3 regions of the Massilia aerilata genome follow, and region 2 is predicted to be linked to each of the others. Evidence: predicted binding sites of a transcription regulator. Region 2 holds the regulator's gene; each other region holds the start of a gene.
What was found. Region 2 encodes sigma-54, which starts transcription at its own class of promoters, with help from an activator protein. Its sites were predicted from a motif close to TGGCANGNAANCTGCTTT; they were not measured.

Region 1: the regulator sigma-54 is predicted to act here: its motif matches at 6,246-6,263, upstream of glnA (type I glutamate--ammonia ligase).
Region 3: the regulator sigma-54 is predicted to act here: its motif matches at 5,745-5,762, upstream of ACFPO9_RS23185 (PEP-CTERM sorting domain-containing protein).

What each region holds. Positions count from the first base shown of each region.
Region 1 is NZ_JBHSMZ010000016.1:151,978-162,111, reverse strand. Features, by position in the region: gene ACFPO9_RS20140 (competence/damage-inducible protein A) at 1-155, shown strand, start outside; gene ACFPO9_RS20135 (transglycosylase domain-containing protein) at 646-4,170, shown strand; gene ACFPO9_RS20130 (TAXI family TRAP transporter solute-binding subunit) at 4,199-5,557, shown strand; gene ACFPO9_RS20125 (rhodanese-like domain-containing protein) at 5,577-6,035, opposite strand; gene glnA (type I glutamate--ammonia ligase) at 6,300-7,715, shown strand; gene ACFPO9_RS20115 (DUF4124 domain-containing protein) at 7,847-8,299, shown strand; gene glnL (nitrogen regulation protein NR(II)) at 8,301-9,371, shown strand; gene ntrC (nitrogen regulation protein NR(I)) at 9,431-10,134, shown strand, end outside.
Region 2 is NZ_JBHSMZ010000010.1:103,770-113,903, reverse strand. Features, by position in the region: gene rapZ (RNase adapter RapZ) at 1-582, shown strand, start outside; gene ACFPO9_RS15075 (GntP family permease) at 712-2,112, opposite strand; gene ACFPO9_RS15070 (APH(3') family aminoglycoside O-phosphotransferase) at 2,214-3,020, opposite strand; gene ACFPO9_RS15065 (enoyl-CoA hydratase/isomerase family protein) at 3,067-4,152, opposite strand; gene hpf (ribosome hibernation-promoting factor, HPF/YfiA family) at 4,258-4,626, opposite strand; gene ACFPO9_RS15055 (RNA polymerase factor sigma-54) at 4,685-6,175, opposite strand; gene lptB (LPS export ABC transporter ATP-binding protein) at 6,178-6,960, opposite strand; gene lptA (lipopolysaccharide transport periplasmic protein LptA) at 6,960-7,523, opposite strand; gene lptA (lipopolysaccharide transport periplasmic protein LptA) at 7,524-8,072, opposite strand; gene lptC (LPS export ABC transporter periplasmic protein LptC) at 8,101-8,709, opposite strand; gene ACFPO9_RS15030 (KdsC family phosphatase) at 8,723-9,253, opposite strand; gene ACFPO9_RS15025 (KpsF/GutQ family sugar-phosphate isomerase) at 9,256-10,134, opposite strand, start outside.
Region 3 is NZ_JBHSMZ010000022.1:46,922-57,055, reverse strand. Features, by position in the region: gene ACFPO9_RS23215 (undecaprenyl-diphosphate phosphatase) at 1-521, shown strand, start outside; gene recQ (DNA helicase RecQ) at 532-2,352, shown strand; gene ACFPO9_RS23205 (LytR/AlgR family response regulator transcription factor) at 2,424-3,182, opposite strand; gene ACFPO9_RS23200 (sensor histidine kinase) at 3,179-4,402, opposite strand; gene ACFPO9_RS23195 (rhodanese-like domain-containing protein) at 4,572-4,910, shown strand; gene trmB (tRNA (guanosine(46)-N7)-methyltransferase TrmB) at 4,911-5,591, opposite strand; gene ACFPO9_RS23185 (PEP-CTERM sorting domain-containing protein) at 5,799-6,446, shown strand; gene ACFPO9_RS23180 (succinylglutamate desuccinylase/aspartoacylase family protein) at 6,523-7,641, shown strand; gene ACFPO9_RS23175 (hybrid sensor histidine kinase/response regulator) at 7,720-9,771, opposite strand; tRNA gene ACFPO9_RS23170 (tRNA-Gly) at 9,857-9,930, opposite strand; gene ACFPO9_RS23165 (nuclease-related domain-containing protein) at 10,025-10,134, opposite strand, start outside.

The sequences.
Region 1 (10,134 bases), on a different contig from region 2:
TCAACGTGTTCAGCCTGCCCAGCGTTGGTGATAACAAGACCCGCCGTCATATCGAGTTGGGCGTCAAGGGCGACCCGCTCCAGGTCCTTGCCGCCTTCGGCGAGATGTGCGAGGAACTGACACGCATGGCCGCCGAATATCAAGTGCAGAACTAGCAATTCGCGTGGCCGTTGCAACGCTGGTACGGTCCCGCAAACTGAGCCGTTGTTTTTTTGCGAAAATAGTCGGACGAAGTCAAAAATCTGCGTGAGCGGTTCCTGTGTGTCACATTGATGTGGTGGAATGATGTCTGTAGGCAGTGCGATCTGGAGTGAGGTCGCGCCTGAATTGTGAACTTCTCGACAAACTGGATCACTCGCTCCGACCTTGCAGTAATGGGCGTGCCGGTTGACGGGAATTGCAGGACATTAGAACCGGTTGAACCATATGGAAAGTAAGATCCCCGCCCGCATGCTGCGCCGCATCCGCAAGCTCGTATTGCCCGGCCAGGCGGCCATCGCCGGCGTGCCGGCCATGGCCGCCGTGCAGGACGTCCCGCTGCGCGACACGCCTTCGCGCCTCGAACCCGTGCTCGACACCTCGGCCACATCGACTCCCGCATCCGTGCCCCAGGAGGCCGATCTCGACGCCGACGCCGGCGCCGGCATGGGCGCCGAGCCGCCATCCGCGCCGCCCGCAAAACCCAGGCGCCGCTGGCGCATGGTCAAGCGCGCCTTCCTGGTGCTGCTGCTCATCGCGGTGGCCGCCGGATCGGCGTTCGCGGTCTACGAAAGCCGCACCTCGAACATGCAGGCGAAGTTCTTCGCCGGCCTGGCGAAAAAGATCAGCTACCGGGTCGAGAAGGGCCCGAGCGATGCGATCCGCTTCCCGGCCGCCAGCCCCTACGACGAACGCCTCGGCTACTCGAACCTGCCGAACTACCTGGCCAAGCTGAAGACGCGCGACTACGTGGTCGAGTCGCAGGCGCGCATGTCGCCGAAGATGGTGGAACTGGCCGACAAAGGCCTGTTCGCGACCTATCACGAGAAGACCCGCGCCGGCCTCGAGATCCTCGACACCAACGGCGAGCCGCTGTTCTCGGCGCGCTTCCCGGAACGCCTGTACGAGCAGTTCGACGCCGCGCCCTCGCTGCTGGTGCAAAGCCTGCTGTTCATCGAGAACCGCGAGCTGCTCGACACCACCTACCCGAAGCGCAACCCGGCAGTGGAGTGGGACCGCTTCTCGAAAGCGGTATTCGACAAATCCCTGCATGCGGTGGGCCTGGGCGGCGGCGGCCGCGTGGCCGGCGGCTCCACGCTGGCGACCCAGATCGAGAAGTACCGCCATTCGCCGGAAGGCCGCACCGCCTCGCTGGGCGACAAGCTGCGCCAGATGGCCTCGGCCATGCTGCGTTCCTACCAGGACGGCGAGGACACCAGCGCCACCCGGCGCCGTATCGTGCTCGAATACCTGAACACCGTGCCGCTGTCGGCCAAGCTGGGCTATGGCGAAGTGAACGGCATCGGCGACGGCATGTGGGTCTGGTACGGCCGCGATTTTGCGGAAGTCAACCGCATCCTGTCGTCCAAAACCGTCAATGCGGAATTCGCACTGGTGTACAAGGAAGCGCTGTCGTTGATGATCGCGCAGCGCCGCCCCGCCTATTACCTGGGCGCCGGCGAGAAGGACCTCGAGCTGCTGACCAACAGCCATTTGCGCGTGCTGGCGCAAGCCGGCGTGATCTCGCCGCAACTGCGCGACGCGGCGATCGGCACGACCCTGCACCCGGCGCTCGGCTCCGGCGTGGCGCCGCCGCCGGCCAACACCTTCGTCACCCGCAAGGCCGCCAACGCGGTGCGCAACCACCTGGCCAACCTGCTGGGCGATTCGCGCATGTACAACCTCGACCGCCTCGACCTGTCGGTGGTGACGACCCTGAATTCGGAAGCGCAGAAGGCCGTCACCGCGGCGCTGCGGCGCCTGACCGACAACGAGGCCGCGGCCGCCGCCGGCCTGACCGGCAAGGGCATGCTCGGCAACGGCGATCCGTCCAAGGTCGTGTACAGCTTCACGCTGATGGAGCGCGGCGACAAGGTCAACTACCTGCGCGTCCAGACCGACAACTACGACCAGCCGCTGGACATCAACGAAGGCGCGAAGCTGGACCTGGGCTCGACCGCCAAGCTGCGCACCCTGGTCACCTACATGGACATCGTCGACCAGCTGCACCAGCGCTACGAGCCGATGAGCAAGGCCGAACTGGCGGCGGTCAAGATCGATCCGAAGGACCGCCTGAGCCAATGGGGCGTCGAGTACTTCCTGACCCTGCCGGCCGGCGCCGACCGCGGACTGCAGCCGATGCTGGCCGCGGCGATGGAGCGCAAGTATTCGGGCAACCCGGGCGAAGCCTTCTTCACCGGCGGCGGCCTGCACACCTTCGGCAACTTCAGCAAACTGGATGACAGCCGCATCCTCACCGTCCAGCAGGCGCTGCAGAACTCCACCAACCTGGTGTTCGTGCGCCTGATGCGCGACGTGGTGCGCTACTACATGTTCCAGCTGCCGGGTTCCTCGGCCCAGCTGCTGGCCGACGCCGACGATCCGCGCCGCGCCGAGTACCTGTCGCGCTTCGCCGACCGCGAAGGCAAGGACTTCCTGGCGCGCTTCTGGAACAAGTACCGCGGCATGGAATGGCCGGAAGTCGAGGCCGCGCTGATGCAGGGCGTGCGCCCGGCGGCGTCGAAGCTGGCGGCGGTGCACCGCACCATCATGCCGGATGCCTCGCTGGCCGAGTTCAGCAAGTTCATCCACACCTATCTGCCGGACGACCGCGAAGTGGACGAGGAACGCATCGCCAAGATGTACGACCAGTACTCGACCGCGAACATGTCGCTGGCCGACCGCGGCTACGTCGCCTCGGTGCACCCGCTCGAGCTGTGGCTGGCCGGCTACCTGCGCACCCACCCGAAGGCGGGCTGGGACGAGGTGACCAACGCTTCGGTGAAGGAGCGCCAGGAAGTCTATTCCTGGCTGTTCAAGACCCACCGCAAGCACGCCCAGGACAAGCGCATCGCCGGCCTGATCGAGGTCGAAGCCTTCCTCAAGATCCACGCACAGTGGAAGAAGATGGGCTATCCCTTCGATTCGCTGGTGCCTTCGTATGCGACCACGCTGGGCGCCTCGGCCGACCGTCCGATCGCGCTGGCCGAACTGATGGGCATCATCATCAACGGCGGGGTGCGCAAGCAGACCCAGCGCATCGACTCGCTGCACTTCGCCAAGGACACGCCGTATGAAACCCTGGTCAAGCGCAGCCAGGAAATCAAGGGCGAGCAGGTGCTGAACCCGCAGGTGGCGCGCGCGGTGGCGAACGCCATCCACGGCGTGGCGATGGAAGGCACCGCCAAGCGCGTCAGGCAGGCCTTCTACAAACAGGACGGCAGCGTGATCGCAATGGGCGGCAAGACCGGCACCGGCGACCAGCGCTTCGACGTCTACGGCGCCGGCCACCGCCTGATCGAGTCGCGCTACGTGAACCGTTCGGCGACCTTCGTGTTCAACATCGGCGAGCGCTTCTTCGGCAGCATGACGGCCTATGTGCACGGTCCGGACTCGGCCCACTACGACTTCACCAGCGCGCTGCCGGTGCAGCTGCTGGTGACGCTGGCGCCGAGCCTGATGCCGATGATCGAGAAGCAGGACACCGTCATCGTGCCGGGCCTGCACGTGGTGACGCCGGCCGAGAAAGCCGCCGCCGCCGCGGCTGCCGCCGGCCCGGTCAACGACGACGTCGCCACCGTGAAGCCGGCGCCGGACGACGCCAGGGCGGAAGAGGTGGAGGCGCCGCCGGCCAAGGCCGAGGCCAAGCCGTCTCCGACCAAGCCGGCAGCCGCCAAGCCCGCGGCGGCGGCGGCAGCGGCAGCGCCGGCCCCGGCCCACGCCAAACCGGCAGGGGAAGAGGCGCCGCAGCACAAGCCGGCCGCCCTGAAATCCAGCGATACGCCGCATCCGAAACCCGCCGCCGACGCGGCCCGCGCCAAGCCGGCGGCCGAGGGCAGCCACCCGAAGGCGGTGGACGCACTCCGCGCGAAACCCGCGAAGCCGGCCAAGCCGCGCGCCGAGCCTTCGGGTGAGCCGAAGCCACAGCCGGCACGTCCGAAGCCGCCCGCGGTGGAGGAAGTGCTGCATTGAGCGGCACGCCTGAGTGCACGGGGGCCGCGTGAAGCGGCCCAAGCTCGGCAAGTTCAGCCTGGTGTCGCTGCGCGACCTGCTGGCCGCGTCGCTGCCCACCATCCTGCTGGTGCTGGCCGCCTGCGCGGTGGCCTACGTGGTGGTCGACCCGGCCCCGCCGCGCCACGTCATCCTCGCCACCGGCCAGGAAAACAGCGCCTACGAGGAATTCGGCCGCAAGTACGCGGCACTGCTGGCGCGTGACGGCATCAAGGTCGAGCTGCAGCGCTCCCTCGGCTCCGAAGACAACCTGCAGCGCCTCCTGGCCGGCAAGGCCGACATCGCCTTCGTGCAGAGCGGCTCGACCAGCGAAGCCCAGGCCGAACGCGGGAACCTGATGTCGCTGGGCAGCCTGTTCACCGAGCCGGTGTGGCTGTTCCTGCGCGAGGGCGACAAGCGCCATAAACTCGACGTGCGCGGCCTCACGCAACTGAAAGGCCTGCGCATCAACCTCGGCCCCGAGGGCACGGGCGTGCCGAAACTTTTCCGGCAGGTCTTGTCGGTCAATGGCGTCGAACCCGGCCAGCTGACGATTTCATCGCTGGAGAACACGCCGGCCACCGTCGAGCTGCTGGCCGGCCGTGTCGACGGCATCGTGTTCAGCTCCGCGCCCGAGGCGCCGCTGATCCAGATGCTGCTGCAGACCCCGGGGATCCGCCTGTTCAACTTTAGCCAGGCCGAAGCCTATACGCGGCGCCTGCCTTTCCTCACCCACGTCGTGCTGCCGCGCGGGATCGTCGACCTCGGGCGCGACATCCCGGCCCAGGATTTTCATTTGATCGCGCCGACGGCGACCCTGGTCGCGCGCGAAGGCCTGCATCCGGCCCTGGTCGACGAGTTCGTGAAGTCGGCCACCGAGATCCACGGCGGCGCCGGCTGGTTCTCGCAGCAGGGCCAGTTCCCGTCGCCGAAGTACACCGAGATCCCGGTCTCGCGCGAAGCCGCCAAGTACTACCGCGACGGCCCGCCTTTCCTGCAGCGCTACCTGTCGTTCTGGCTGGCGAACCTGTTCGACCGCCTGTGGGTCGTGGTGGTGGCGCTGGCGGCGCTGGTGATCCCGCTGTCGAAGATCGTGCCGCCGCTGTACGTGTGGCGCATCCGCTCGCGCGTCTACCGCTGGTACGGCCAGCTGCGCGCGGTCGAGCAGGTGCTGGAGAACGCCGATCCGGCCAACTGCGACGAGGTGCGCGCCGAGCTGCTGCGCCGTCTCGACGACATCGAGGGGCGCGTCAACCACATCTCGATTCCGCTGTCCTATGCCGACTCGCTGTACGGCTTGCGCAGCCATATCAACTTCGTGCGCCAGCGCGTGCGCGCCAGCCAGAAAAGCGAACCCAAGGCAGGGTGATCAGCGCGCAAGCAGGCGCTCAGGCTCCCGTCCAGGGCAGGCCGGCCTTGCACCAGCCGCCCACGGTCTTGCGGTGGCCTTCGGCGTCGCGGTCGCCTTCGAAGCCTTCCAGGATGTCGAAGGCATCCGTGTAGCCGAGTTCGGTAGCCACGCGCGCGGCATGGCGCGAGCGCACGCCGGAGCGGCACAGGAACAGCACCACATCTTCCTTGTCCGCGGTCTGCTGCAGCTGGGTCGCGAAGTCCGGGTTCGGCGCGCCGCCCGGGTAGAGGGTCCACTGCACCGCGCCGTGCTGGGCTTCGGGAACGGCCGGGCGGCCGATCCAGTCGCGCTCCGCATTCGTGCGCACGTCGACCAGTTTTACCCGCGGGTCGGACTGAAGCAGGGCGTAGGCTTCCTGCGGCGTGACGGCGCCGGCATAGGGCTGGCCGGGCGCGCGTTCCCTGGCGGCGGCCAGGATCTCGTCGGTTGTGCTCATGGTTTCTCCAGATGGAATGCTCGTGCTCGCACAAATGGTGCAAGCTGCTTCAAGTTGGTGCATACTCCCGCACTTGCACCAAGCTGGTGCGCATGGCTGAGCTTAAGACTACCCTGCATCAAACTTGTGCGCTGCACCTCGTGGCCGATTTTAAGGCGCGGAACGCGAGCGCTCCAAGGACAGATTGCTTATTTGCTCATGGACAAGAGCTGGCACGCTTACTGCTTATAAGACGATGCGACTTTTTTTATCAGGAGAATACGAATGGCAAGGACCGCCGCAGAGGTAATGCAGCTGCTGAAGGAAAACGAAGTCAAGTTCGTCGATTTGCGTTTCGCCGATACCCGCGGCAAAGAGCAGCACGTGACCGTTCCCGTCTCGCACTTTGACGAAGACAAGTTCGAATCCGGCCACGCTTTCGACGGTTCGTCGATCGCCGGCTGGAAAGGCATCGAAGCCTCGGACATGCTGCTGATCCCGGACCCGAACACCGCGAACATCGACCCGTTCATGGAAGAGACCACCATGTTCATGCAGTGCGACGTGATCGAACCGTCGGACGGCAAGGGCTATGACCGCGACCCGCGCTCGATCGCCAAGCGCGCCGAAGCCTATCTTAAATCGTCGGGCATCGGCGACACCGCCTTCTTCGGCCCGGAGCCGGAATTCTTCATCTTCGACTCGGTCCACTGGAAGATCGACATGTCCGGCTCGATGGTCAAGATCAGCTCGGAAGAAGCGTCCTGGTCGACCGACAAGGAATTCGAAGGCGGCAACAGCGGCCACCGTCCGACTGTCAAGGGCGGCTATTTCCCGGTCCCGCCGGTCGACAGCTTCCAGGACATGCGTTCGGAAATGTGCCTGATCCTCGAAGCCCTGGGCATCCCGGTCGAAGTGCACCACCATGAAGTGGCCGGCGCCGGCCAGAACGAAATCGGCACCAAGTTCTCGACCCTGGTCGAGCGCGCCGACTGGACCCAGAACATGAAGTACGTGATCTGGAACGTGGCCCACAGCTACGGCAAGACCGCGACCTTCATGCCGAAGCCGATGAACGGCGACAACGGCTCGGGCATGCACGTGCACCAGTCGATCTGGAAGGACGGCAAGAACCTGTTCGCCGGCGACGGCTATGCAGGCCTGTCGGAAACCGCCCTGTACTACATCGGCGGCATCATCAAGCACGCCAAGGCCCTGAACGCGATCACCAACCCGGGCACCAACTCCTACAAGCGCCTGGTGCCGGGCTACGAAGCCCCGGTCAAGCTGGCCTACTCGGCCAAGAACCGTTCGGCATCGATCCGCATCCCGCACGTGGCGAACCCGAAAGGCCGCCGCATCGAGACCCGCTTCCCGGATCCGCTGGCCAACGTCTACCTGTGCTTCGCCGCGCTGCTGATGGCCGGCCTGGACGGCATCCAGAACAAGATCCACCCGGGCGAAGCCGCGACCAAGGACCTGTACCACCTGCCGCCGGAAGAAGACAAGCTGATTCCGACCGTGTGCGCATCGCTGGAAGAAGCGCTGGAAGCCCTGAACAAGGACCGCGACTTCCTGACCCGCGGCGGCGTGTTCAGCGACAGCATGATCGACGCCTACATCGAGCTGAAGATGGGTGAAGTGCAGCGCCTGCGCATGACCCCGCACCCGGCCGAATTCGACATGTACTATTCGTCGTAAGTGTAGCCGTGCGGCAACAAAACGCGGGGAAAGCCAGCCGGCTGCCCCGCGTTTTTCTTTTTTCGAATTCGGATGGGGTATATTCCTTGGATTCCCCAACCAGGCACATCGTGCCGACCAAGCTGATGCGAATGACAAGCACCGCTTTGCACCTGGCCGCCATGTTCGTGGCTGTCGCGCTGGCCGCGCCGGCCGCCGCCCAAGCCGTCTACCGCTGCGTGGACAAGGAAGGCCGCGTGCTTTACACCGATACGAATGCGGGCAACTGCAAGCTGATCGATGCGGGACATTCCGGCGCCATCTCGGCGCCGCCTGCCTCCAGCCGCCGGCCTGCCGTCGGCATGCGCCAGGGCGGGTCCCGTCCGGCCGCCAGCCCGGTGGCCAGCCCCGCCGGTTTCCCGCGCGTGGACGGCGCCGCCCAGCGCGCCCGCGACGACGACCGCCGCGCCATCCTCGACGAGGAACTGCGCGCCGAAGAGAAGAAGCTGGCCGACCTGCGGCGCGACGCCGGCAGCCGCGAGGACATCGGCCGCGCCGAGAAGAACGTCGAAGCGCTCAAGCGCGAGATCGCGAACGTCCGCTGACATGATCCAGACCGAGAGCCTGCCCCGCGAGCGTTTCGCCGGCCTGGACCTGCTGGCCGCCAGCGTGCTGGTGGCCGATGCGGCCGGCCTGGTGCGCTATGCGAATCCGGCCGCCGAGCACCTGCTCGAGGTGTCGGTCAAATCGCTGTCGCGCCAGAAGCTGGCCGGCCTGTTCGCCAACGGCGAGGAGCTGGGCGCCCTGTGCGCGCAGGCGCTGGCGCACCGCTATGCCGACCTGCGCCAGGACCTGACCCTGCAGCGCCCGGGCCGCGAGCCGCTGCACGTGCACGTCATGGTCAGCGCGGCCGGCGAGGACGAGGTGGTGGTCGAGCTGCGCGAGAACGTGCAGCAGTTGAAGCTGGATCGCGAGGAGCGCATCCTCGACCAGAGCCAGGCCAACAAGGAGCTGGTCCGCAACCTGGCGCACGAAATCAAGAACCCGCTGGGCGGCATCCGCGGCGCGGCGCAGCTGCTGGAACTCGAGCTGCCGGATGCGTCCCTGCGCGAGTACACCCAGGTGATCATCAAGGAGGCCGACCGCCTGCAGACCCTGGTCGACCGCCTGCTGGCGCCGCACCGCCGCCCGCACATCGTCGGCGACGTCAACATCCACGAAGTCTGCGAGCGCGTGCGCAGCCTGGTGCTGGCCGAATTCCCGTCCGGCTTGCGCATCAGACGCGACTACGATGCCTCGATCCCCGAGTTCCGCGGCGACAAGGAGCAGCTGATCCAGGCCGTGCTGAACATCGTCCACAACGCCGCCCAGGCCCTGCGCGAACGCATCGCCGCGGGCGAAGCCGAGATCGTGCTGCGCACCCGGGTGGCGCGCCAGGTCACCCTGGCCAAGGTGCGTTACGGGCTGGCATTAGACTTGCATATCATCGACAATGGACCGGGCATCGCCCCCGAAATCCGCGACCGCATCTTCTATCCGCTCGTCTCCGGACGGGAGGGCGGCAGCGGACTCGGGCTGACGCTGGCGCAGACCTTCGTGCAGCAGCACCTGGGGCTGATCGAGTGCGAAAGCCGGCCTGGACTGACGGATTTCCGCATCCTGATCCCGCTGCCATAAGCGCCGGGATGGTGCGGCCGCGGTCCAAACATTGAACCATCGCGGGAAGCACTGAACTAATGAAACCAATCTGGATTGTCGACGACGATGCATCGATCCGCTGGGTGTTGGAAAAAGCCCTGGCGCGCGAGAACCTGGCAACCCGGAGCTTCGCCAGCGGACGCGAGGCGCTGGCCGCCTTCGAGAACGACAGCCCGCAGGTGCTGGTCTCGGACATCCGCATGCCGGGCGAGTCCGGCCTCGACCTGCTGGCGGCCGTCAAGGAAAAGCATCCCGGCTTGCCGGTCATCGTCATCACCGCCTTCTCCGACCTCGATTCGGCGGTCGCCTCCTTCCAGGGCGGCGCCTTCGAATACCTGGCCAAGCCCTTCGACATCGACAAGGCGGTGGCGCTGATCCGGCGCGCGCTGGAAGAGAGCCTGCGCGAAGCCAGCGTCGAGACCGTGCCCCTCGAAGCGCCGGAGATCCTGGGCCAGGCGCCGGCCATGCAGGAAGTCTTCCGCGCCATCGGCCGCCTGTCGCAATCGAATGTGACGGTCCTGATCACGGGCGAAAGCGGCACCGGCAAGGAACTGGTGGCGCGCGCCCTGCACAAGCACAGCCCGCGCGCCGCCCAGCCTTTCATCGCGCTGAACACGGCGGCGATCCCGAAGGACCTGCTGGAATCCGAACTGTTCGGCCACGAGCGCGGCGCCTTCACCGGCGCCCAGGCGATGCGGCGCGGCCGCTTCGAGCAGGCCGAGAACGGCACCCTGTTCCTGGA
Region 2 (10,134 bases):
GCCCGCTTTTCGGAAACCCGCCGCAGCCACCCGCTGTCGCACGAGCTGCGTCCGGGCGAAAACCCGGCTTCGCGCCGTACGCTGATCGAATGCATTTCGGAGGAGCGCGAGCGCCTGGGCTCGATCGAGAAGCTGGGCCACGTGATCGACACTTCGGAAATGTCGTCCAACAAATTGCGCGCCTGGGTCAAGGAACTGGCCGAAGTCGAATACGCCAAGCTGACCCTGTACTTCGAATCCTTCGCCTTCAAGCGCGGCGTGCCACTGGACGCCGACTTCGTGTTCGACGTGCGCGCCGTGCCGAACCCCTATTACGACCTGACGCTGCGCCCGCTCACCGGCAAGGACGCACCCGTCATCGCCTTCCTCGACGCCCAGCCCCAGGCCACCGAGATGCTGGCCGACATCCGCGCCTTCGTCGCCAAGTGGCTGCCCTCCTTCAAGACCGACAACCGCAGCTACCTGACGGTGGCGGTCGGCTGCACCGGCGGCCAGCACCGCTCGGTGTACATGGCGGAGCGGCTGGGGGCGTATTTCGGCGATACCGAACGGGTGGTTGTGCGGCATCGCGAGCAGCATTGACATCGTCGTCTCCGCGAAGGCGGGGACCCAAGTTTACGGGGCGCAGAGGCAAACGTTCGCAGTAAGCACCGAACTTGGGTTCCCGCTTGCGCGGGAACGACGTGCTAACTACGCGATTGGCGAGCCGACTTAGACCAGCCCAGTCGCATAAAACACCCCAATCACAAAGAACACCGCCAAAGTCTTGATGATCGTGATCGCAAAGATCTCACGATAAGACTCGCGGTGCGTCAGCCCGGTCACCGCCAGCAAGGTGATCACGGCGCCATTGTGCGGCAAGGTATCCATGCCGCCGCTGGCCATCGCCACCACGCGGTGCAGCACCTCGAGAGGAATCTGCGCCGCCTGCGCGCCCTGGACGAACAGGTCGGACATGGCCGCCAGCGCGATGCTCATGCCGCCCGAAGCCGAGCCCGTAATGCCTGCCAGCGAGCTCACCGATACCGCCGCATTCACCAGCGGGTTCGGAATGCCCTTCAGCGCATTGCTGACGACGATGAAACCGGGCAGCGCCGCAACGACCCCGCCGAAGCCGTACTCGGACGCCGTGTTCATCGCCGCCAGCAGGGCGCCGCCGACGGCTTCCTTCGAGCCTGCGGCAAAGCGCTGGCTGACGCGGCGGAAGGCCGTCGCCAGCACCAGCAAAATACCAAGCAACAGCGCGGCTTCGACCGACCAGATCGCCAGCACGGTTTTCACGGTGGCGGTCACCGGGGTATGCACACCCGGCAGCACGTTGGCCGGCACGGTGTAGGCATCGGCGCCGTACCAGACCGGGATCATCTTGGTGAACGCGAAGTTGGCGACGCCGACCAGCACCAGCGGCAGCACGGCGACGACCGGATTCGGCAGCGCTTGCGTCTCGGCGGCCTCGATCGCCTCGGCGTGGGTACCGTAGCCTTCACCCTTGGCCATCGCCGCGCGGCGGCGCCATTCCAGATAGGACAGGCCGACCACGATGATGAACAGCGAGCCGATGGTGCCGAGCACGGGGGCGGCCCAGCCCGTGGTTTTGAAGAAGGTGGTGGGAATGATGTTCTGGATCTGCGGGGTGCCCGGCAGCGAGTCCATCGTGAACGAGAAGGCGCCCAGCGCGATCGCGCCCGGCATCAGCCGCTTCGGGATATTGCTCTGGCGATAGAGCTCAGCCGCGAAGGGATACACCGCGAACACCACCACGAACAGGGACACGCCGCCATAGGTCAGCAGCGCGCATACGGCGACGATCACGGCGTTCGCGCGCGAGCGGCCGATGTAGCGGATGGCGGCCTGCACGATGGATTTCGAGAAGCCGGACATCTCGATCACCTTGCCGAACACGGCGCCGAGCATGAAGACGGGGAAATAGAGTTTCACGAAGCCGACCATCTTTTCCATGAAGATCCCGAAAAAGACCGGCGCCACGGCGGACGGATCGGTGAACAGGACCGCGCCGAGGGCGGCGATCGGTGCGAACAGGATGACGCTGTAGCCGCGGTAGGCGGCCACCATCAGGAAGGCCAGCGCGGCCAGGACGATCAGAAACGACAAAACGGACTCCTCTGTTGTTGTGCTTTATACGGCAATAATTCATTGCCCGATGAAATCATCGCACAAAAACAGTGATGATGTTGCAACGCAGTATCTGTCGTTTAGAAGAACTCGTCGAGCAAGCGATAGAATTCCACGCGCGCCGGATCGGCCTGCATGCCGTAGTGCTTCAGAAAAGGCGCCACCCATTTCTTGCCCAGCGTATCCGCGATGTCGCGCATCGCCAGCGCCAGGTCCTGGTGGCGATCGGCCACGCCCAGGCGTCCGCAATCGATCCAGCCGGCGATGTCGCCGAACAGGTCCACCATCAGGTTCGCAAGACAAGCGTCGCCGTGCGTCACAACCAGGTCTTCCGTGGGCGGCTGCATGGCTTCCAGGCGTGCGAACAAGGTCTCCGGTGACAGCCCAGCGTGCTCCTCGTCGAAGTCTTCCTCGTCGACCAGCCCGGCTTGCATGCGTGCATGGGCGAGCGCGATGCGGGCGTTGGCGCGGTGGTCGAACGGACAGCCGGCGACATCGAGCGCATGCAGCTGGCGCAGCGCCTGCGCGATCAGGCGCACCGCCTCGGAAGCGGGAATGGCGCCGACTTCGCTACCGCATTCGAGGTCGCTGCCCGGCATCTCGTGCAGCAATAGCCAGCCACGGCCGTTCTCTTCGGCAAAATCGATGACCGGCACGCAGGGTATGCCGGCTGCGGCCAGCCAGCGCAGTCGCGCCGCCTCGCCCGCCAGTTCGGACAGGGGCGAGATGCGTTCCGTCTTGAGGAACAAGGACGGACCTAGACGTGGCTCGAGCCGGAACAGCTGCGCCCCGGAAGCGCCGCCGGACTGGAGTTCCCAGCGGCTGCCATGCAGGCGTTCCTGCCAGGATGCAGGCATCTTTTTCTTTACATCGGTCGGGCGTCCCATCGTCCAAGCTCCTCAGGAAGAAAACTGCCAATGCACGCCCGCGTGTTCAGTCCAGGTGCCGCAGCGGATGCGCCCAGTCCGGCCATACCGGCGCGAAGAAACGCGCCACCATCTCCGGGGTGACCTGGGCCAGCGAAGGCGGATTCCACACCGGTGCATTGTCCTTGTCGATCACCAGCGCGCGCACGCCTTCCAGCACTTCGCCATGTTCGAAGTTGCGGCGCACCAGCGAGCGCTCCATGCGCAGGCAATCGGCCACGTCCATCGAAGCGCCGCGCACCAGCATCTCGCGCGTCACGCACATCATCAGCGGCGAACGCTGGCGCATGGCGGCCAGGGCCTTCTGCGCGAAGGGCGCGTCGTCGCCTTCGAGCGAAGACATCACCGCTTCCACCGAAGCCGCGCCGAAGTGCCTGTCGATCGGCGCGCGCTGGGCGGACAGTTCGCTCGCGCCGGCCTGCTGCGCAAACGGCGCCGCAAAGGCGCGGATCGCCTCGGCCAGCTGTGCGCCCGGCGTGGACGCGATCAGCCCGTTCAAGGCCGCCAGTTCGGCAGCCGGCACGAACAGATCCGCCAGGCCGACGTAGAGCGCATCGGCGGCGCCGACGGTCAGCCCCGTCAGGCCCAGATACATGCCGAGCGCGCCCGGCGCATGCGACAGGAAGTGGCTGCCGCCGACGTCCGGGAACAGGCCGATGTTCACTTCGGGCATCGCCATCTTCGTGCGTTCGGTCACGATGCGCAGGCCGCTGTCCGGGCCGCCCTGGGCGATGCCCATGCCGCCGCCCATCACCACGCCATCCATCAGCGAGATGTAGGGCTTCGGATAAAAATGGATCAGGTGGTTCAGCGCGTATTCTTCGGTAAAGAAGTCTTCCAGCAAGGCACTGCCGCCAACAGGCGTCGCATGGCCGGCCTGGTGGAAAAAGCGGATGTCGCCGCCTGCGCACAGGGCTTTCTCGCTGGTGCTGGTGATGACGACCGCGGCGACGTTCGCGTCTTCGCGCCAGGCCAGCAGGGTCTCCGTCAGTGCGCGCACCATCTCCAGCGACAGCGAGTTCAGGGCCTTGGGGCGGTCCAGGGTGATGATGCCGGTGCCGTTGGCAAGCCGGGTCTGCACGTGTTCGCTCATGTTCTTTTATTTATGAAAGGGAAAGCAGTATTGTAGCGCGGCCAAAAAAACGAAAAGGGCGCCAGATGCGCCCTTCGTCTTGCCTATGCTGCGCCAGCGGAACGATCACGCTGCAGCGGCAGCTTCTCCTCCCTCAAGGTCTTCGTTGGCCATGCGTTTTAGTGCTGTGTGACTATGATCCTGCAGCATCTGCTTGTACTTCTGGACCTGGCGGTCGAGACGGTCCATCAGCATGTCGATCGCCGCGTAGAGGTCATGTGCGGCGCTGGCGACGTGAACGATCTTCCCAGCAACACGCAAGTTGATCTCGGCCTTCTGGCGTTTTTCTTTCTCGGTGAGATTGTCTATGCAGAGGATGACGTGGGAGTCGATCACTTGATCGAAATGGCGGGTGATGCGTTCGAGCTTGTTCTGTACGTATTCACGGATTGCTGGGGTTACATCGAGATGATGTCCGCTGATAGTGAGATTCATACACACTCCTTTGAAGATGCGCTGTCAGGTAACCAGTATCTGGGTGCCCTGCAGCTTATTACAAGGATTTGCGGAGGCTGACGGGCGGGATCTTCAGCGCCTCACGGTATTTCGCGACCGTGCGGCGTGCGATAACCATTCCCTGTTCCCCTAGCATCTCCGCGATCTTGCTGTCGGATAAAGGGTTCTTGGGGTCTTCTGCTCCTGTGAGTTGCACGATGAGAGCCCGGATCGCCGTCGAGGATGCTTCACCGCCTGCCTCGGTCGCGACGTGACTTCCGAAAAAGTACTTCAACTCAAACATGCCGTGCGGCGTCAGCATATATTTCTGAGTTGTGACGCGAGAAATTGTGCTCTCGTGTAGACCTAGTGTATCAGCTATCTCACGTAAAACAAGGGGCCGCATGGCAACTGCGCCGTGCGAGAAAAAGTTCCGCTGGCGCTCGACGATAGCTTGCGCCACGCGCAGGATCGTGTCGAAGCGCTGGCGCATGTTCTTGATGAGCCACTTGGCTTCCTGCAACTGTGCATTCAGCTGCGATTCCGATTTCCCCTGTTTCAGCAAGGCGGCGTAGATGCTGTTCACGCGCAGGCGCGGCATCACTTCCGGATTCAGCTGCACGCTCCAGCCGTCCTTCGCGCGGCGCACGATCACGTCCGGCACCACGAAGTCGGAGACGTCGGAGGCGAAGGCCGCACCCGGATGCGGATTGCACTGGCGGATCACGGCCTGGGCTTCGCGCAGGTCTTCGTCGTCGCAGTCGAGGGCCTTCTTCAGCTTGTTGAATTCGCGCTGCGCAAACCAGGTCAGGTAGCGTTCGACGATGACCAGCGCCATGCGCCGCGTCACCATCGCCACGCCGGGCATGCGCCGGATCTGCAGGGCCAGGCATTCGGCGGCGCTGCGCGCGCCCACGCCCGGCGGGTCCATGCTCTGCACCAGCGACAGCGCGGTGCGCAGTTCCTCGAATTCGATCTCGAGTTCGGCCGGCAGGCGCGCGTGGATGTCGTCCAGCGATTCGTCCAGGTAGCCGTTGTCGTCGAGCGAGTCGACCACGATCTCGACCAGCGCGCAGTCGCGCGGCGAGAGGCAGGTCAGGCGCACCTGTTCCATCAGGTGCTCGCGCAGCGAGATGGGGCTGGCTTCCAGCTGCGGGCGGCCGTCCTCTTCCTCGCCGCCGCTGCCGCTGCCGGAATGGCCCGACTCGCCCCACTCCATCTCGTGCTCGGCGCCGCCGGCTTCGCCGCTGTCGCCGCCTTCGGCTTCGCTGCCGCCGCTGCCGCCGTTCTCCTCGCCCTGGCCGGACGCGGGGGGCGCATCGGGCGTGGTGTTGGTCGAGGAACCGTTGTTGATGGCGCCGTCCGCCAGCAGGCGCACGGAGCGGTCGAGCGGATCGTCGAGGCGTTCGAGCAGCGGATTCTCACCCAGGACTTGTTCGATCTCCTGGTGGAGTTCGAGCGTGGACAGCTGCAGCAGGCGGATCGACTGCTGGAGTTGCGGCGTCAGCGCAAGGTGCTGTGAGGTCTTGAGTTGCAGCGTCTGTTTCATGACTACATCCTGAAGTGTTCACCCAGGTAGACACGGCGGACGGATTCATTCGCGATGATGTCGTCGGGCCGGCCCGAGGCCAGCACCGCGCCCTGGTTGATGATGTAGGCACGGTCGCAGATGCCGAGCGTCTCGCGCACGTTGTGGTCGGTGATCAGCACGCCGATGCCGCGCTCTTTCAGGAAACGCACGATACGTTGGATCTCGATCACGGCAATTGGATCCACGCCGGCGAAAGGTTCGTCCAGCAGCACGAAGCGCGGGTCGGTGGCCAGTGCGCGCGCGATCTCCACGCGGCGCCGCTCGCCGCCCGACAGCGACAGCGCCGGGTTCTCGCGCAGCTTCTCGATCTGCAATTCGGCCAGCAGCTCGTCCAGGCGTTCCTGGATGCGCGCCTTGCTCAGCGGCTTGCCGTTCTCGCGCTGCAGTTCCAGCACCGCGCGGATGTTCTCTTCCACCGTCAGCTTGCGGAACACCGAGGCTTCCTGCGGCAGGTAGGACAGGCCCAGCATGGCGCGGCGGTGGATCGGCAGGCTCGTGATGTCGGTGCCGTTGATGACGATGGCGCCGGCATCGGCCGGCACCAGGCCCACGATCATGTAGAACGAGGTGGTCTTGCCGGCGCCGTTCGGGCCCAGCAGTCCCACCACCTCGCCGCAGGCGACCTGCAGCGAAACGTCGCGCACCACCAGGCGCTTGCCGTAGCTTTTCTGCAGCCCCTTGGCGACCAGGGTGCTGCCGCCGCTTGCGACGGCGGTCGGGGTGGCGTCTGCGTGTACTTCCATCATTGCTTTCCTGCTTCCGGTGGCGCCGCCGGCGTAGGGCGGCGCGTGTAAAAAGTGACGCTGACGCGGTCCTTGCCGGGCTTGTCGGCGCCGCTCACGTCATTCATGTTCAACAGGACTTCCTTGCGGGCGTCGTAGGAAATGAACGGGCCGCTCATCTCCCTGGTCACGGTACGGCCGTCGAGCTGCCTGATCGTGGCATGCGAGATCAGCTTGACGATGTCGGTGCGCTCGTCGTATTCCATGCGCTCGCCGTAGCCTTCGTCCCACTCGTCGGCGCCGCCGTCGCGCTTCTGGCGGAACGACGCGGCCTTGCCGTTCGCCCCGAACAGGACCACGGAGCGGTAACCCTCCGGCGTTTCCCTGATCTCGGCGCGCTCCGCCTTCAGCAGCATGCTGCCGCGGGTGCCGATCACGTTGCCGGTCAGGATCACGGTCTGGGTGGCCTGGTCGATCGTCGCCTTGTTGCCTTCGACATTGAAGGGCTTGAGCGCATCCGCCCGCTCGGCCTGCGCGAGCGGCATCAGCAACAGCGCAAGGGCAGCGGCGAGTGCGCGCTTCATTTACTGCTTCCCTGCCGGCGCGGTGCGGCGCGGCGCGATGATGATGGTGCTGCGGCCGCCGCCCGCCTTGCTCTCGCCGCTGGCGTCGTTGAAGACGTTGGCCTGCTCGGTGCGGTTGTCGTAGGAGATGAAGGGACCGTTCACCTCGCTCGTCATGCGCTTGCCTTCCAGCTGCTTGACGACGGCATTGGCGAACAGCTTGACCACTTCGGTGCGCTCGTCGTATTCGATGCGCTGGGCCTGGCCTTCGGTCCACAGGTCGGGGCCGCCGTCGCGCTTCTGGCGGAAGCTGGCGGTCTTGCCCGGCGCGGCGGTCAGCGTCAGCAGCATGTAGCCCTCCGGCGTTTCCTTCAGCACGGCCTTGTCCGACTTGATCAGCAGGGTGCCGCGGGTCAGCACCACGTTACCGGTCAGGATGCGGGTCTGGGTGGCTTCGTCGATGTGGCCGTTGTCGAAGTCGATCTGGGCCTGCTTGAGCGAATCGGCGCGCTCGGCCGAAGCGGTCAAGGCGGCCAGCGACAGCATGGCGACGGCGATTATTTTTTTCATTGAATGCGGTCCTTTCAGGTTGTTCCTGTCAGCGTTGGCCACGCGGCGGGTAGACGATCCGGCCGCGCCCGCCCAGCGTCAGCTGCTGGGTGGCGTTATTCGCCACCATGCCGACCCCGGTCGCGGAGGCATGGCCCAGCGTCATCTGGATCGGCTTGTCGGTTTTCGAGATTTCCTCGTCCGGCAGCACGGTCAGGGCCTCGGTGCGGATACGCAGCGGATCCGAGGTCTTGCTGCCGGGGCGGGAGATGTCGACGTTGCCGCTCAGGTCGATCTGGTTCTGGTCCTGGTTGACGTGGGCCTTGTCGGCCGTCATGGTCATGCTCGGGTGGTCCGTGCTCATGCTCTGCACCACAGGCTTGTCGATGTCCGAGGTGTTGTCGTTCGGGCGGTGGGTCAGGCGCTCGCCCGAGATCACGTAGCGCGGCTGGCCGGTCTCCGACATCCGCACGAAGCTGAAGTTGTCGATGATGTAGTCCGGGTCGTTGCCCACGTTGACGTTCGGCCCCTGCGCCTCGCCGCGCATCACCTGTACCAGCCAGAAGCTGCCAAAGGCGAAGAACAGCGCAGTCATCATCAGCGCCAGCAGGCGCCAGCGGTGCCGGGTGCGCTTGTTGACGTAGGTGGTGGTCGCCATGGCTTGCGAGGGATTATCCAAAGTACGGCGCCAATGCCTGTTCGTAGGTGCCCTGGGCGCGCATCACCATGTCGCAGACTTCGCGCACGGCGCCGCGGCCGCCCGGGTTCTTCGTCACGTAGTGGGCGCGGTACTGCACTTCCGGATGGCCGCTCGGCACCGTGACGGCAAAGCCGACGCGGGTGAACAGCGGCAGGTCGATCACGTCGTCGCCGATGTAGCCGCACGCCTCCGCCGTCACGCCGGTCCTGGCGAGCAACTCTGCAAACGCCAGGCGCTTGTCGTGCTGGCCCTGGAACACGTGGGTGATCCCGAGGTCGGCCGCGCGCTTCACGACGATCGGCGAATTCCTCGCGCTGATGATGGCGGTCTGCACGCCGGTGCGGTTCAGCAGCTGGATGCCGAGGCCGTCCAGCACATAGAAGGTCTTGGTGATCTCGCCGTTGGCGTCATAGGTCAGGCTGCCGTCGGTCAGCACGCCGTCGACGTCGAAGATCATGACCTTCACGCGCGCCGCGCGCTGGGTATGTTCCAGAGGAGTCATGGTCAGATCACCTTGGCGCGGGTCAGGTCGTGGATGTGCAGGGCGCCGACCAGCACGTCGTCGGCGTCGGTCACCAGCATCTGGTTGATGCGGAATTCCTCCATCACGGCAACGGCGTCGACCGCCAGCTGCTCCGGATGGATGCGGCGCGGGTTCGCGTGCATGACGTCCCGGATCGTCAGCTTGCTGAAATCCTGGGTTTTCTCGAACAGGCGGCGCAGGTCGCCGTCGGTGAACACGCCGACCGGGCGGCCGGCAGCGTCGACGATGGCGGTCATGCCCATGCCCTTCTGCGAGATTTCCAGCAGGGCGTCGGTCAGCGGCGCATCCGGCTGGACCTTGGGGATGGCGTCGCCGCTGCGCATCACGTCGCGCACGTGGGTCAGCAGCTTGCGGCCCAGGGCGCCGCCCGGGTGCGAAAGCGCAAAATCTTCGGACTTGAAGCCGCGCAGTTCCAGCAGCGCGACGGCCAGCGCATCGCCCAATGCCAGGGTGACGGTGGTGGAGGCCGTGGGCGCCAGGTTCAGCGGGCAGGCTTCCTTATCGACCGAGACGTCGAGGTGGACGTCGGACACCTGCGCCAGGCGCGAGCCCGGCTTGCCGGTCATGGCGATCACGGGCACGCCCATGCGCTTGACGGCCGGGATCACGACCGCCAGCTCGGCGCTTTCGCCGGAATACGAGATCGCGATCAGGACGTCCTGTGGCGTGACCATGCCGAGGTCCCCGTGCGCGGCTTCGGCCGGGTGCAGGAACAGGGCCGGGGTGCCGGTGGACGCCAAAGTGGCGGCGATCTTGCGGCCGATGTGACCCGATTTACCGATCCCGGAGACGACCACGCGGCCCTTGCAGGCCATCATCAGCGCCACAGCGCGAGGTAC
Region 3 (10,134 bases), on a different contig from region 2:
TCAAGGCCCACCTGTTCGCCCCGGTTCCGGTGGCGCTGGCCTTCATCGTCGGCGCCTTCGTGATCCTGTGGGCGGAACGCCGCCATAAAGTGCTGCCGGGCTCGCACCGCGTCGAGACCGTCGACGACATGAACATGCTCGACGCCTTCAAGGTCGGCTGCGCCCAGTGCTTCGCGCTGGTCCCGGGCACCAGCCGTTCCGGCGCCACCATCATCGGCGGCATGCTGTTCGGCCTGTCGCGCAAGGCGGCCACCGAATTCTCCTTCTTCCTGGCGATCCCGACCCTGCTGGCGGCCACCGTGTATTCGGTCGTCAAGGCCCGCCACGACCTGCACATGAGCGACCTGCCGCTGTTCCTGGTCGGCGGCGTGGCGGCCTTCATTTCCGCCTTCCTTTGCGTCCGTTGGCTCTTGCGCTTCATCAGCACGCACGACTTCACGGGCTTCGCCTGGTACCGTATCGTGTTCGGTATCGTCGTGCTGGTTTCGGCACACTTCGGTTGGGTAATCTGGGCGGACTAAAAGCAAGACCATGACGAGCGACATCCAGCAAAGCGCCCTGCACATCCTGCAGACGGTCTTCGGCTATCCCGCCTTCCGCGGGCAACAGGCCGAGATCGTCGAGCACGTGGCCGGCGGCGGCGACGCGCTCGTCCTCATGCCCACCGGCGGCGGCAAGTCCCTGTGCTACCAGATTCCGGCGCTGGTGCGCGACGGCGTCGGCGTGGTCGTTTCGCCGCTGATCGCGCTGATGCAGGACCAGGTCGACGCCCTCGCCGAAGTCGGCGTGCGCGCGGCCTTCCTGAATTCCACGCAAACCTTCGAAGAGACGCTGCGCATCGAGCGCCTGGTGCGCACCGGCGAGATCGACCTGGTCTACGTGGCGCCCGAGCGCCTGATGACGCAGCGCTGCCTGGACCTGTTCGAGGACTCGCACATCGCGCTGTTCGCGATCGACGAGGCGCACTGCGTCTCGCAATGGGGCCACGATTTCCGTCCCGAGTACATCCGCCTGTCGATCCTGCACGAGCGCTTCCCGCACGTGCCGCGCATCGCGCTGACCGCCACCGCCGACCAGCTCACGCGCGCCGAGATCGCGCAGCGCCTGCAGCTCGACGAGGCGCGCCAGTTCGTGTCCTCGTTCGACCGGCCGAACATCCGCTACTCCATCGTCGAGAAGACCAACGGCCGCAAGCAGCTGCTGGACTTCATCAGCGCCGAACACCCCGGCGATGCCGGCATCGTCTACTGCCTGTCGAGGAAAAAGGTCGAGGAGACCGCCGAATTCCTCAACGAGAACGGCATCCACGCCCTGCCCTATCACGCCGGCATGGACTACGCGCTGCGCTCGAATAACCAGGCGCGCTTCCTGCGCGAAGACGGCATCGTGATGGTGGCGACCATCGCCTTCGGCATGGGCATCGACAAGCCGGACGTGCGCTTCGTCTGCCACCTCGACCTGCCGAAGTCCCTGGAAGGCTATTACCAGGAGACCGGACGCGCCGGCCGCGACGGCCTGCCCTCGAACGCCTGGATGGCCTACGGCCTGCAGGACGTGGTGCTGCAGCGCCGGATGATCGACGAATCCGAAGCCGACGAGAATTTCAAGCGCGTGCTGGGCTCGAAACTCGACGCCATGCTGGGCCTGTGCGAAACGCTCAGCTGCCGCCGCATGCGCCTGCTGGAATACTTCGGCGAACGCTCCGGCCCCTGCGGCAACTGCGATACCTGCCTGATCCCGCCGGTTTCTTTCGACGCCACGGTGCCCGTGCAGAAGCTGCTGTCCGCCATTTACCGCGTCGACCAGCGCTTCGCCGCCGGCCACGTGGTCGACGTGCTGCGCGGCGTGCAGACCGAACGCATCTCGCAGTGGCACCACGACAAACTGACCGTGTACGGCGTCGGCGCCGACCGCAGCGAGCACGAATGGCGCGCCATCGTGCGCCAGGTGATCGCGCTGGGCCTGATCACGGTCGACCACGACGCCTTCAGCTCCCTCAAGCTGACGGAAAGCGCGCGCGCGGTGCTGAAGGGCGAGCGCAAGGTGGAGCTGCGCCAGTACCAGAAGCCGGTCAAGCAGAAGCGCCAGGCCGGCCCGACCAAGGGCTATGTCGAGATGGACCTGTCGCCGGCCGAGCAGAAGATCTTCGAGAAGCTGCGCTGGTGGCGCCTGGAAACCGCCAAGGCGCACAGCGTGGCCGCCTTCATCATCTTCGGCGACGCCACCCTGCGCGAGATCGCCAAGGTCAAGCCGACCTCGCTGGACGAATTGCGCGTGGTGTCCGGCGTGGGGGCCAAGAAGCTGAGCTCCTACGGCGACGAGATCGTGGCCATGATCACCGAGATGGTGTGAGCAAAGCGCGTGGGCTCGGGGAGCCCACCCTACCCGTTGGACGCAGGGTGGGCACCCCGTGCCCACGCAAATCATTCCCGGAACAGGTGAACAAAGGTCCGGCTCACCGCCAGCTTCTCCTCGCTTCCCTTCACCAGCACCTGCATGCGCTCGGCGTCGATCCGCTCCGCCGCGGCAATCGCGTTCGCGTTCACCACGGTGGCGCGGTGGATCTGCCAGAAGCGGTCCGGATCCAGGGTGCTCAACAGATCCTTCAGCGGCGTGCGCACCAGCGCCTCGTAATCGCGCAGCACGATGCGGGTGTAGCGGGTATCGGACTGGAAGAACAGCACCTCGTCGACGTCGATCACGCGCACCTGGCGGCCGACGCTGGCCTTGATCCATTTGGTGCGTTCCTGGCGCACGCCCGGCAGCGCGGTTTTCAACTGGCGCAGCAGCGCTTCAAACGCGGCGCCGTCCGCGGGCGGCTGCGCCAGCTTGGAACGCAGCCGCGTCACTGCCCGCTCCAGGCGATCCTTCTGCACCGGCTTCAGGAGATAATCGACCGCGCCGGCGTCGAAGGCATCCACCGCATACTGGTCGTAGGCGGTGACGAACACCACGTGGGCCATGGCGCCGATGCGCTCGGCCACCTCGAGACCCGACAGGCCGGGCATGCGGATGTCGAGGAAGGCCACGTCCGGCTCGTGCTCGAGGAAGCCGTCCCAGGCATCGTTGCCGTTTTCCGCCACCATGACGACCTTCGCTTCCGGCCAGGCCTGCGCCAGCATCTCCAGCAGGCGCTCGCGCATCAGGGGTTCGTCTTCGGCCACCAGGATGCTCGGGTTCATGCGCAGGCGTCTTTCAGGGGGATGCTCAGGTCGGCGATCAGGCCGGGCTCGCCGTCGCGTAGTTCGAGGCAGGCCGCGTCGCCGTAGGCCAGGCGCAGGCGGTGGCGTACGTTATCGAGACCGGTACCGCCCCCGCCGTCCGGCTCGGGGAGCGTGCTCATGCCGACGCCGCCATCCTGCACGCGGATCCGCACCGCGCCGCCGATCGCCTCGGCCGACAGCGTGACCTCGCCGCCGCGCAGGGCCGGCTCGATGCCGTGCTTGATCGCGTTTTCGACGAGGGTCAGCAGGATCATGGTCGGCAGCTGGACCGGTTCCAGTGCGCGCGGCAGCTGCAGGCTGAAACGCAGGCGCTCGCCCAGGCGCACCTGCATCACCTTCAGGTAGGACTCGACCAGGCCGAATTCGGCGCTCAGGCACACCTGCTCGCTGCGCATGTCGCGCATGCTGGAGCGCAGGAAGTCGATCAGATTGCCGGTCAATTCGGCGGCGCGCGGCGCGCCATGCTGGGCCAGCTGCTGCACGGCGCCCAGTGTATTGAACAGGAAGTGCGGCTCGATCTGGGCGCGCAGCAGGCGCAACTGGGATTCGGACAGTTCGCGCGCCACGCGCGCCTGCTCGGCTTCGCGCTGCAGTCCGGCGTTGATGGCCTCGGCCTGGCGATTGCGCAGCATGCTGATCGCCAGCAGCGGCACCAGCATGGCCAGCCCGGCGCCGACGATCAGCGCAAACGAGTGAGGCAATTTGGCAATGACGTCCGCCAGGGGCTTGGGCCTGGTCCACATGGCCGTTCCAATCCCGAGGACGGCGCCGAAGACGGCAAAGCCAAGCACCGTCAGCAGCATCTTCCATTTTTCCCGCACGATGCGGTGGTAGTCGAACCAGGCGCTGATCAGGGCGGCCGCAATGGAAAACCCGAACATGTTGGCGGCGAGGATGCTGACCATCCAGCGCTCGGCTCCCAGCGCGTAGTGCAGCGGAACGGCGCACAGGCTGAAGGCCAGCGCCAGTCCGGCAAGCGCGCAGTGCAGGCGGCGGCCGCGGTAGGTCAGCGAAAAATCGCGCAACTGCTTGCGCTGGAGCGCCGGCATCTCGGCCAGCTTGTGCGCAAAGCGGCGCCGCCAGCCTGCGGGCGCCTGGGCCGCCCGTTCCGGCTGCGCGAGCACGGCCAGTTGCTCCTCTTCGAGTTCATGGTACCAATTCGACAATCTGCGCCACATGCTGCCCTCCTGTAATCGTTAATATATAGCAACGATTACAGTCTAGGGAGATCATGTGTCTGCGGACAGCGAAAGGGGATGAAGCACGATTCCGGGTGGACGAACGACGATCCGTTCCGGCCTTCGCGGAGAGATAATTGACGCACCGCCAACCCGAAAAGGACACACCATGTTTGCCATGCTGATGGGATTGAAGGGCATCGCGCCGCGCGAGCTGCAGCAACTGATGGATCGCGATGGGGCCACCGTCGTCGACGTCAATGCACGCCAGTCGTGGCTGAAGGCCAGGGTGCCCGGCGCCCTCAATCTGCCGCCGGATTTCGACGCCGGCGCGCTGCCTCCCGAGCCTGGAAGGCTGCTTGTTTTCTACTGCTCCAATCCCTTGTGCCGGAAAGCGCCGAACGCCGCGCGGCGGGCAAAAAGCCTGGGCTACAGCAACGTCCGGGTCATGTCCGCAGGGATCGCAGGCTGGCTCGGCGCGAGCCTGCCGACCGCCAGCGGCGAATGACTACTTCTTCTTGAACACCAGGTCCCACACGCCGTGGCCCAGCTTCAGGCCGCGGTTCTCGAACTTGGTCAGCGGGCGGTAGGACGGCTTTTCCGCATAGGTTTCGGCCGTGTTGGCCAGCATCGGCTCGGCGCCCAGCACTTCCAGCATCTGCACCGCGTAGTCTTCCCAGTCGGTGGCGCAGTGGATGTAGCCGCCCGGCGCCAGCTTCTCGCACAGCAGCTTGACGAAAGGCGGCTGGATCAGGCGGCGCTTGTTGTGGCGCGCCTTGTGCCAGGGGTCCGGGAAGAAGATGTGCACGCCGGCCAGCGAGCCGTCGGCGATCATGTTGTTCAGCACCTCGACCGCATCGTGCTGGATCAGGCGCAGGTTCGCTATGCCCTGCTCGCCGATCTGCTTGAGCAGGCTGCCCACGCCCGGGGTGTGCACTTCGACGCCGACGAAATCCGTGTCCGGCATCGCCTTCGCGATGTGGGCCGTGGTGTCGCCCATGCCGAAGCCGATTTCCAGCACCAGCGGCGCGCTGCGGCCGAAGGGTGCGTGGAAGTCGAAGGCTTCCTTGCGGTACTCGATCATGAACTTCGGCCCGAATTCCTCGAGCGCGCGCGCCTGCCCGGTCGACAGCCGTCCCGCGCGGGTGACGAAGCTGCGGATGCGGTGCTCGGTCGGGTCGTAGAGCATCGGACGGCCTTGGCTGTTGGTGGGCGTATCGGAGGACATGATCGGTCGCGTGACAAGAGAAAGGGCGACATTATAGCAGCGCCTGTCGGCAGACTTTACAGTGCCGACTCCTTCGCAGACGCAAGCGCTTGTTTTTCCTGAGATTTTCCCAGGAGGCATAGAAATTGCTTATATGCAAACAACGTTTCTATCGTCACAGGATCCATCATGAAAAACTTCAACGCAAGCACCCTGGCGCTGGCCGCCTGCCTCACCGCCTTTGCCCTGCCGGCCCTGGCAGAACCGGTCTGGACCGACGTGCCGGTTACCGCCCGGGGTCCGCTGGGACAGAGCTGGACCGGCGTCTGGGACCAGGCGCACAGCTGGAACGTCGCCGAATACGTCAGCGACGTGTCGGTCAGCGGCAACACGCTGTCCTACGATTACTGGGGCGCGGGCGCCTGGATGGGCACCCCGACCCAGACCTATGTCTTCAAGACCACCGCCGCCGCGGCCGGCTCGCTGACCCTGGGCCTCGACCTGGTCACCAATCCGCTGTGGGACGGCTCGGCGGCCAGCCTGTACATCTGGCAGGGCAGCACCGCCACCAGGACCCTGCTGGCCGACGACACCGATGGCCTGACCGAGCACCAGACCGTCACCCTGGACCTGCAGGCCGGCCAGGACTGGGGCTTCCTGGCCGTCAGCGGCAGCATCGGCGATCGTCTCGCCTACAGTGGCCCGGTGTGGGGCGCCATCACCATCACCGATCCGGCCACGCCCAACACGCCGGCGGACGTGCCGGAACCGGCCTCGCTGGCCCTGCTGGGCATGGGCGTGCTGGGCCTGGCCGCCGCCCGCCGCCGCAAGGCCTGAGGCATCCGCATCGGAACGTGGCCCTGCGCCGATCTCGGACATAATGGCGCTTCGCCGCCGAATGAAAGAGAACCGCATGCAGCCCACGTTCCACCCCATCGCAATGGAAGACAATGTCGCTACCTTCCAGCTGACTTCCTACCGCTTCGGTATCCCGGGCGCCGGCAAGAAGGTCTACATCCAGGCCTCGCTGCACGCCGACGAGGTGCCGGCCATGCTGGTCGCCCACGTGCTGCGGCGCGAGCTGGAACGCCTGGAAGCCGAGGGCCGGATCAAGGGCGAGATCATCCTGGTGCCGGCCGCGAATCCGATCGGCCTGTCGCAGGTGGTGCATGGGGCGCCCTTCGGCCGCTACGACCTGTCCACCGGCCTGAATTTCAACCGCTTCTACAAGCACGTCGCCGCCGACCTGAAGGCATCGCTGAAGGACGCGCTGGGTCCGGACGCGCAGGCCAACGCGGCCCTGGTGCGCGAGCATGCGCGCCGCTCGATCGCCGCCTGGACCACCGAGAGCCCGACCCAGGACCTCAAGAAGACCCTGCTGGGCATGGCCATCGACGCCGACATCATGCTCGACCTGCACTGCGATAACGAGGCCGTGCTGCACCTGTATTGCGGCACGCCGCTGGCCGAGCGGGTCAAGCCGCTGGCCGCGCTGCTGGGCGCGCACGCGACCCTGCTGGCGCGCGAGTCCGGCGGCGAACCCTTCGACGAAGCCTGCAGCCGCCTGTGGTGGGAGCTGGCCGACCACTTCGGGCCGGACACGCCGATCCCGATGGGCTGCGTCGCCGTGACCGTCGAGCTGCGCGGCGAGATGGACGTGCGCTACGACCTGGCCGAGAAGGACGCGCAGGGCCTGCTGCAATACCTGGCGCACCAGGGCGTGCTCGACATCGCCCTGGCGCCGCTGCCGGCCCTGCTCGCCGAGCCGACGCCGCTGGAGGGCGTGGAGCCGATCGCGGCGCCGCATTCGGGCGTGCTGGTGTTTTTGAAAAAGCTGGGCGAGCGGGTGCAGGCCGGCGATGCCGTCGCCGACATCGTCAACCCGGTCAGCGGCAAGGTGAGCACGCTGCGCTGCACGCAGTCCGGTGTCCTGTTTGCCAGCACGGCGCACCGGCACCTGCTGCGCGGGATGCATGTCTGTAAGATTGCCGGAGGTACGGCCTGGCGTACCGGGAGCCTGCTGGGCAACTAGCTTCAGCAGGTCGTGCCGGGCCGGCGCCCGCCACAGCAGCGCAGGTTACCGTTTGAAGACGGCGCCCGAAGACGCGCGCTAACGCCCGTGCGCCTTGGCGGCCGCCGCCAGCACCGCGTTGACCTGGTCCATGTCGGCCGGCTTGACGAGGTAGTGGTCGAAGCCCGCCTGCTCGGCCTCCTTGCGGTCCTGGCTCTGCCCGTAGCCGGTCAGTGCGACCAGGGTGGCATCCGCGCTTTCGGGCTGGCTGCGCAGGCGCCGCGCCAGTTCATGGCCATCCAGGTCGGGCAGGCCGATGTCGAGCAGCAGCACCTCATGGTGCTCGCGCCGGGCACGTTCGAGCGCGCCCCTGGCATCGTATTCCACGCTGACGACATGGCCCTGTACTTCCAGCAGCGCGGCCAGCATCTGGGCCGCATCGACGTTGTCGTCCACGACCATCACGCGCAATGCGCCCGGCGCCTGCATGCCGGCGGACGGCGATTCGTCGTCGATGCCGCCGGGCGTCGCCAGGCGCGGCAGGCAGATGCAGAATTCGCTGCCCTCGCCGATGCCGTCGCTGGATGCGTGCACGGTGCCGCCATGCAGGGCCACCAGGCTTTTCACCAGCGCCAGGCCGATCCCGAGGCCGCCCTGCGAGCGGTCGGGAGTGCGCTCGGCCTGGGTGAAGAGGTCGAAGATGTAAGGCAGGATGTCGGGCGCGATGCCGACGCCGTTGTCGCGCACCGCCACATGCACGCGCTTCTCGTCCACCGTCACCGACAGCACGATGCGCCCGCCCGGCGCGGTGTACTTGGCGGCGTTGTTGAGGATATTCGAGATCACCTGCACCAGGCGGGTGCGGTCGCCGATCACGTGGGCGCTGCGGCCAGACAGCTGCAGGGTCAGCGAGTGGCGCCGCGCGTCGACCAGCGGACGCACCTGCTCCACCGCGGCGGACACGATCACGTTCAGGTCCAGCTCTTCCTTCTCGAGCGTGACCAGGCCGCGGGTGACGCGCGAGACGTCCAGCAGGTCGTTCACCAGGTCGGTCATGTGGGCGGCCTGGCGCCCGATGATCTCGCTGGCGTTGGCCACGCTGCGCGCATCGAGGCTGCCGACCTTCAGCAACTGGGCCGCGGTCATGATCGGCGCCAGCGGATTGCGCAGCTCGTGGGCCAGCATGGCGAGGAACTGGTCCTTCTGGCGGTTGGCGGCGCGCAGCTCGTCCTCGACCTGCTTGCGCTGGGTGACGTCGCTGCCTTCGACGAAGATGCCGGAGACGGCGCCATTGGCATCGCGGATCGGCTGGTAGACGAAGTCGACGAAGCGCTCGACCAGCGGCCCGTCCGGTTCGCGCTGCACGCGCAGCGGCAGCGCATGGCCGACGAAGGGTTCGCCGGTGGTGTAGACGCGGTCGAGCAATTCGAAGAAGCCCTGCCCGGTCACTTCCGGCAGCGCGTCGCGCGCGGCCCTGCCGACGATCTGGCGATGGCCGATCAGCTGCAGGTAGGACTGGTTGGTCAGTTCGAACACGTGGTCGGGGCCGCGCAGCACGGCCATGATGCCGGGGGCCTGCTCGAACAGCGCGCGGAAGCGCTCGTTCTCCTCGTCGCGGTATTTTTCGGCCAGCACCTGCTCGGTGACCTCGACGCAGGCGCAGTGCATGCCCTGGATCGCGCCATGCTCGTCGCGCACCGGCGAGTACGAGAAGGTGAACCAGGTCGGCTCGTCGTAGCCGTGGCGGTTCATCACCAGCAGCAGGCGGTCGGCATAGGTGGCCTCGCCCTTCAGCGCGCGGTCGATCAGCGGGCTGATGTCGTGCCAGATCTCGGACCAGATGTCGTAAAAGCGCCGGCCCAGCGCGCGCGGGTGCTTGTCGCCGAGAACTTCGCGGTAGGGGTCGTTGTACAGGAAGCCCAGCTCCTTGCCCCAGGCGACGAACATCGGAAACGTCGAATTCAGCATCAGCCCGACCACGATGCGCAGCGCCTGCGGCCAGGTGCGGGGATGCCCGAGCGGCGACGCGCTCCAGTCCTGGCTGCGCATCATCGCGCCGACCTCGCCGCCTCCGCTCAGGAACATGAGCGAGCCGGCAAGGCTGTCAGCATCGTGCGATGGATCTTCGGGCCGGGAGGCGTGTTGTTGCATGGTCAAGTCAGGTCGGAGGAAGACCAGAGTTTGCCATAGTTTCAAGATGGGAGCCGCACTGGGCGGGTGTGAAGGCGGGAAAGACTGGAGCGGGTGAAGGGAATCGAACCCTCGTATGAAGCTTGGGAAGCTGCCGTTCTACCATTGAACTACACCCGCGTTGGCCGCATTCTACGCGGGTTTGCCGCAGATTGACAATGTGGCACGCGGAAGTACATTGGGCGCGGCTAGAGCGACGACGCCATTGCACCTCTCACGATGCCGCAGGCTTGGCAAGCGCGAATTTCGATTGGCACACCCGGCAATAAGCCCTGCCATGAAAACGGGCCTTGTTATTCCAACAGAACTTGGCGACGACAGCGG